One region of the Sporolactobacillus caesalpiniae genome, then DNA from elsewhere that is predicted to be linked to it. Evidence: riboswitches for the same ligand, from Rfam matches in the RefSeq annotation. Region 1 holds a riboswitch; each other region holds the start of a gene.

The links. A riboswitch is a leader RNA that binds a small molecule or an ion and turns the genes downstream of it on or off. The one in region 1 is predicted to bind cyclic di-GMP.
Region 2: it holds a riboswitch for cyclic di-GMP, as region 1 does, so the genes downstream of both, ABWW58_RS02910 (hypothetical protein) here and ABWW58_RS16240 (EAL domain-containing protein) in region 1, are expected to answer to the same signal.
Region 3: it holds a riboswitch for cyclic di-GMP, as region 1 does, so the genes downstream of both, ABWW58_RS08620 (CAP domain-containing protein) here and ABWW58_RS16240 (EAL domain-containing protein) in region 1, are expected to answer to the same signal.

Annotation. Positions count from the first base shown of each region.
Region 1 covers NZ_JBEVCB010000008.1:126,729-128,930, reverse strand. Annotated here, with positions in the region: gene ABWW58_RS16245 (PilZ domain-containing protein) at 1-280, opposite strand, end outside; gene ABWW58_RS16240 (EAL domain-containing protein) at 291-1,007, opposite strand; cyclic di-GMP riboswitch class I at 1,080-1,162, opposite strand; gene csrA (carbon storage regulator CsrA) at 1,453-1,692, opposite strand; gene fliW (flagellar assembly protein FliW) at 1,696-2,133, opposite strand; gene ABWW58_RS16225 (DUF6470 family protein) at 2,143-2,202, opposite strand, start outside.
Region 2 covers NZ_JBEVCB010000001.1:583,894-586,095, forward strand. Annotated here, with positions in the region: gene ABWW58_RS02905 (VanZ family protein) at 1-667, shown strand, start outside; cyclic di-GMP riboswitch class I at 791-873, shown strand; gene ABWW58_RS02910 (hypothetical protein) at 938-1,267, shown strand; gene ABWW58_RS02915 (3-oxoacyl-[acyl-carrier-protein] synthase III C-terminal domain-containing protein) at 1,371-2,202, shown strand, end outside.
Region 3 covers NZ_JBEVCB010000004.1:52,055-54,256, reverse strand. Annotated here, with positions in the region: gene ABWW58_RS08630 (DnaJ family domain-containing protein) at 1-308, shown strand, start outside; gene ABWW58_RS08625 (cupin domain-containing protein) at 313-960, opposite strand; cyclic di-GMP riboswitch class I at 1,201-1,287, shown strand; gene ABWW58_RS08620 (CAP domain-containing protein) at 1,326-2,168, shown strand.

The DNA of each region.
Region 1 (2,202 bases):
TAAACGATTTATTATTCAAGCGCTGTAATGTTCGCTCACCAAAATCAAGCACTTTCACTGAACATTTTTCATCTTTAAGCACAACACGATGATGTCTGCGTCTTTCTCCTGATTGTTCTTCCGAATTATTCTTTTTGTAAACCTTTTGCCTGAGATTTGTTATGAGTTTGCGATCTTTGCTTATAATTTTATTATAGTGAAGAATGAATGCTGACAAAATCGCTAATAAAAATAGACCCTCAATACCTGCTCCAAGAATGATTACTAGATTATCTGACATAAAAAACACCTCACATTGATTTAGAAATCGACTGTGGCCTCCCGATTGCAAAGCCTTGCGCAAATGACACACCAAGCATCTGCGCACAAGCAATATCACATTCGGTTTCCAGTCCTTCAAAAATTAATTTGGCATTGAACTTTGTGCAGTAGCGGACAAGAAATTCAACATAAGCCTGTTTCTTTCTCGATTGGGTCAAACCTACTGAAAAATAGCGGTCCAATTTAATGTAGTCTGCATCAATTTCGATTGTCCGATTGATAGTGTCGGCACCTTTACCAAAGTCATCAACCGCAATCAAAATACCCATTTTCTTCAGGAAATTTATAGCTGTTAACAGTGCGGTGAAATCAACAATACTCTCGTGTTCGACAATCTCCAATACGATCTGATGAGCTGGGAAGGAGCAGTGGTCGATCATTTGAAGAATAAATGGAACAAAGTCTCGATGCAGGATTGTCGATGGATAGACGTTAAGAAACAGCTTTTTGCCTTTATTAGCAGGTCCATCAAGAGCGAAGGTGCGAAGCGCTTTTCGCAGTGAATGGATATCGAATTCAAATAGCTGGTTTTTCCTGATTGCCCGCCGAAACGCTTTTTCAGGATTGTGGAAAACACGTGAGCGAAACAGGGCTTCATAACCTTCAACCTCAGCAGTTTGCAAACTGACAATCGGTTGATAATGATGAAAAAATTTTTCTTTCCTGTGAACACAAATAGACCACATGATTTCTTCGCCTCTTTTAATCAAAAACGGCGCACCGAAACAAATGTGGAAGATAAATACGATTTGCTTCCTTTCGGTAACCCGGCGACCTTAGCTTGCGCTTTAGGCCCGTAGCTTTGCGGCCCTATTTTTCAATAGGTGTGCCATTTCGATTGAAATAATTTTTTATACTGCAATTATTACGCAATAGGAATAATGATTCAAGGACATATGAACCATATTGACCTTATATAAAATTTTTTGATCAACAAATGATAGGTAAGCGAATTCATTATACAAATTTAAGTAGATCGCCTTATGGGCTCATACAAGATGGGGCATCCATCACGTACAAGACGAATTTAAGAAAGGCTAGCCGTCGATTGGCACTCGGACCATTCGCTCAAAATGTTCCATTGAAAACATTATTTTGTTCAAAATAAAAACACGGTTGCCCGCGTTATGGTCACTGATCATTTGTTTTCATTGATTTCATTGCGTTGAGTATATCAGCCGGTAGATTTCCACTCACAGCGCGGTTGTTCTCTTTGCGAATGGCTTCATAAATCTCGCCGCGATTGACATCAACCTTCCGCGGTGCCGTGATTCCAAGTTTGATCTGGTCACCTGCGATTCCGACTATCTTTACCTCGATATCATCACCGATTCGTATTGACTCACCAAGTTTTCTGGTCAAAATAAGCATCGGTCACACCCTCTTTTCCGTGAGTGGAGCAGTGAGCGGCGTTCTGAGCGAGTAGTCGGATTGCTCAGGGATATACTGTTTGCCTGTCTTGTTTCTAACATTAATGATGATCGGCGCTTTAAGGTTAACCGTCGATTCAGAGAATGGGTTGCGCACACTGACGATGACCCAAACCGCGACATCCTTCTGTGATTGGATTTCAAGCTGCTGAACAAGATGATCCGGCAAATCAACACTGAAGTGGTCAAAATATAAAAATGGAGACGTGACAATAAACGCGACATCTGCATCATCAATGGATTGAAGAATGGAAAACGCTTCGCCAAAAGGCTGAATAATAAACTGTTTATCATTTGCGAAGCCGGGAATGCCATTCGCGAATGACAGGACATCGGCTTCTTTAATTTCCTGTTTGCCAAAGTATTTGGTTTGAATGATCATGAGACATCGTTATCCTTTCTCGTCGATGAAAATGCCGGCCGCCTGAATGTCGAGTGATGGATACTGAGC
Region 2 (2,202 bases), on a different contig from region 1:
CGCTTTGCTGCGCACGTTCCAATCATTTGCAATCTTTATACCTATGGGTTTTCTTGTGCCAGCATTAAGGAAAAAAGCAATGGAATTCGAACAATTTATCGGCGTGCCCTTGGCTATTGCTCTTTCAATCGAATTTGCCCAATATGTATTGATGACCGGACGCAGTGATGTGGATGACCTAATTCTGAATGTCTTGGGGAGCATGCTCGGTTTTGCGCTTTGGCATCTTTTCTGCGAATGGATTCCGATGCATCGCATAAATCGCTATACTCGCATTTTCCTAATAACTCTATTAATCAGCATTTGCCTGTTGTTATTTAATTATGATGGAATGACATTCGACGGTTCAGCAGATATCAACAGAGACACGATTGGCGTCACTCTGGGTATTCCCGAGTATACTGGGGCATTTCTCAGAGGAAACAAGCATGATTTGATTATGAAAACCGATCCTGATCAGGGGAACATACAGGTGACCATTTCGATTAATGAATCAACGAAACTGTATTTGGAAAAGGCAACAGATTATGGTGATTCATCAAAAACCGCAGCTCTAAAAAAAATAACGGTAAACCGAATGCGGCAAGTTGATGAAAATGCAAAGATTCGTGTTTGGGGAAAACAGCTTCCTACCACATTTCTCGCAGAATTTGTGATTGTTCGTTAAGTTTACAAGGCATTGATGAAATATAGTATGAAAAAAGAACCGATACTAAATACCCTTCAATATTTTCGCTCAAAATTATATGATAAAATAGTAGTGAAAAATGCTAATAATTACCAATTGAATAAATGAAAAAAGCAAACTAACCGAAAGTTTAGGACGCAAAGCCACGGGTCTAATGCGAAAGCGATGACAGCCGGGTTACCATTGGACATAGAAGCTGTGATCAACATGTCACGGCTTTTTTTGTTAATAAATAGTGGAGGTTTTACGATGGGGAAATACAGTGTTGTGACAACGGGGAATGACATCAGTGTCGTGTGTGAAGGTGTTTTTACGATGGAGGACGCATCAGGGTATGTGGAAGAATTCAAAAAAGCTGCTGCTCAAGTCAATCCGGCAACCAGTCATTTGGTGCTTGACGGTTCCGAACTGAGAGTCTCTTCACAGGAAATGGTTGGTATGCTCACGAACATCATTGCTATGTACAAGGATATGGGCTTCCAGGACATAACTATGGATTTAGGTAAAAGTGCGGTCGTTAAAATGCAAATTAGGCGTTTAGCTAAAGAAGCCGGGCTTACTCAATTCAAATTGCTTTGAAAAAAATCAAATGAAGTAAGGCTGAGCTATGCATTTATCAGACTATGCTGAATAGAGAGGCCAAATCTATCAATGTATTAACTTTGCTTATGGAGGAGTGCGTGTGATCAATGTGAACGTGTTAGGGATTGACGTGTATCACGGTAAAAAGATTGTTTCCAATGATACATACATCAACCACTTTAAGGAAAAAGGAAAGGACTACACACATTTTTTCGAAGATGTTATAGGAATGGACAAGCGGTATTTGATTGATTCGCAAACTGAGAACAGTCTGACTATGGCGATAGCCGCCGCCAAAAAAGTGCTCAATAAAGCGGGGATTAGAGGCACTGATCTTGATATGATTGTGCTCTCCAGCTTTTTCCCGGAATTTACAGTACCACCAAGCTCCATTAAACTGCACCAGGCTATCGGTGCAAAACCCGAATGTGTCTGCCTTGATCTTAATGGAAATTGCGCCGGAATGATATTATCTCTTGATAATGTCACAAAGTATATGTCGGTTACAAAGAACGTAAATCGAGCGTTGATCGTTGGATCCGATTACATTAATTCGGTAGTTAATCCGGATAATGAGCTTTGCTATGGACATTTTGGTGATGCTGCATGTGCCATTATACTAGAGAAAACAAAAGAAGATCGTGGACTTCTTGGTGCGAAATGTCGAATTAATTCGCTTGAACATAATAACATTTTGTTTCCCGGTTGTGGCGTATCTAAATTGCATGATACAGCTCGTAATGAATGGCTGCTTGATTGGAAACCCTTTGAAAATGTTTCACTTGATTCAGCGGCACAGAACATGCGCGATCTGCTTCAGGAAAACCACCTTACGCCGGGCGATGTGAGCATGTTCTGTTTTTCACAGTATGCCTATGCCAATGTTGTTGATCTTCGAGAATTACTAGGTATTGATGAATCACGCTCGCTGT
Region 3 (2,202 bases), on a different contig from region 1:
TTCCGGGCAAGGGCAAGCCGCTTGTTCTTGAAGATCTGTCATCAGTACCTAAGGAACTGCGCGCAGGCTACAAAATGATGAAAAATGCAGGCACGCTGCCTGAAGAGCTGCAGATAAAAAAAGACATCGTTACGTTGAATGATTTACTTAATTGCTGCGAAGATGAAAAAGAGCGCGCGCGACTGACGAAACAACTGCGATTTAAGCAATTGAAATTTAATCAGTTAATGGAAAAACGCTCCATTGCACACACATCAACCTTTCAAAGTTATCGTTCACGGATTTTCAATCGCCTCCATCTTTTCTGATTCGTTATTTGTTTTTCCAAATGTTGAGAAGCGGTCCCTGATTTCCATATACCGGATCTTGCTTCGGTTTGCCAACATGGCTAATATTATCTTTTAAAGCCTTCGTTTCCTTTGTTTGAATATCGTAGTCTTGTCCATTCGGATACCCGCCGGCAATAGAGAAATCGCTGCTTGATGATAAGCGCTTATGCCCAGTTCCCGCCGGAAGCACGACAACGTCGCCTGCGGACACTTTGAAATTGTTGCCTTTCTGTCCGCCAAGTCTAAGTGTCGCGTGTCCGGAGATGACCCCGAGTACTTCATGAGATGTGCTGTGAAAGTGATGGTAAGGAAAGACACCGTCTACCCAATTATTGCCCCAATTGTTCTTCTCAAATGTTTTCAAAATCTGCCCGGTCCGTCCTTTGAACGCGCCAGGATAAATCAGAACCTGGAAATAGGGATTGTTCGGAATTATTCCGTCATCCTTAAAGGTAACTGTTTGTACTTTGGCAAACTTATTTTTGCTCGTTGATTGCTGCTCGGACATTTGAGAGACTTCTGCTGTCTGAGTATCTGCTGACGAATGACCGTTTTCCGAAGCAGATTGTCCCCCGCATGCAGCAAGCACCAATAGTGGCGCCACCCCTGCTGCTCGAAACCATCTCCGCATGTAACGAACCTCCTCAAATTGAATTTACTACTCAGTATAGCACTCGGAATATTCTGATCATAGTAATCTGCTTCGCTGCTGACGCGCGATACGTGAAGTAGATTTCATTGAAATAAATCAAACCTACTAAATAAAATCGATCTTCTGCCGATAAATAATTTGAGGCAACAGGTCGATTATTGTTAAAGCCTGCCGGCTGATGTATAGTTAAATTAACCTAATATTTTAAAGATAAATCTTTTTTCTAAAGGGCAAAACTACTGAAAAGTAGTGACGCAAAGTCACAGATCTAAAGCGAGCAATCGCTAGGATGGCTGGACCGCCGTATTTGATAGTCAAACGTAAATGAGGGGAGATTTTTTATTATGCGTATTTTTAAGAATTTGTTAGTAGGCTTATTGATTGTTGTACTGTCCCTGTCCACAGCCTCAATATCAGCCGCTGATCAATCGAAATCGGCCGCCGGTTCAAATAAACAATCCCAACCGATCGTTCAACAGAATGAGAAGATTACGAGCGGTGTTGAAGCGAAATCGGTGAAGAAGCACGCAAAGAAAAAAGCGAAAAAGCCTGTAGTTAAGAAGCGTATAAAAAAGAGTGTTAAGAAAAAAGCGGTAAAAAAAGCAAAAAAATCGGTTAAGAAGAAAAAAGCAGTTAAAAAAGTTAAAAAAGCAGTCAAAAAGGCTAAAGTAGTCAAAAAGAAAGCTGTACATAAGGCTGTTAAAAAAACTCCTGTTAAAAAAGCACCTGCAAAAGCTCCTGTTCAGGCACAGACACCTGCACCTCAACCCGCAGCTTCCGGTCAGTATAATGGATCCGTAGAACAGCAGATTGTGAATCTAGTAAATAATGTACGCGCGCAGAACGGATTGCAGGCACTTCAAGTCAAACCGGAACTTCAGAATTTTGCACGGCAATGGAGTCAGCAGCAATTTAGCAATGGCGCAATGAGCCACGGAATGATGAATTTTTCGCGGAACACGGTAGCCGGACAAAACGTAGCCTATGCTAAAGGCGATGTAAACTATTTCGGATGGGATCAGATTTGGAGCGCACAGGCAACGATGGACGGCTGGATGAATTCCCCGGGCCATCGAGCGAATATCCTGAAGCCTGAGTATAAATATATTGGTGTCGGCGTCGTTTATGGTCAAAAGAACGGCAGCTCAGAGGGATGGGCATTCTTCACGCAAGACTTCTCAGACTAATTCTATGAAACTAGATAAGAGGTGTGGATAGTAT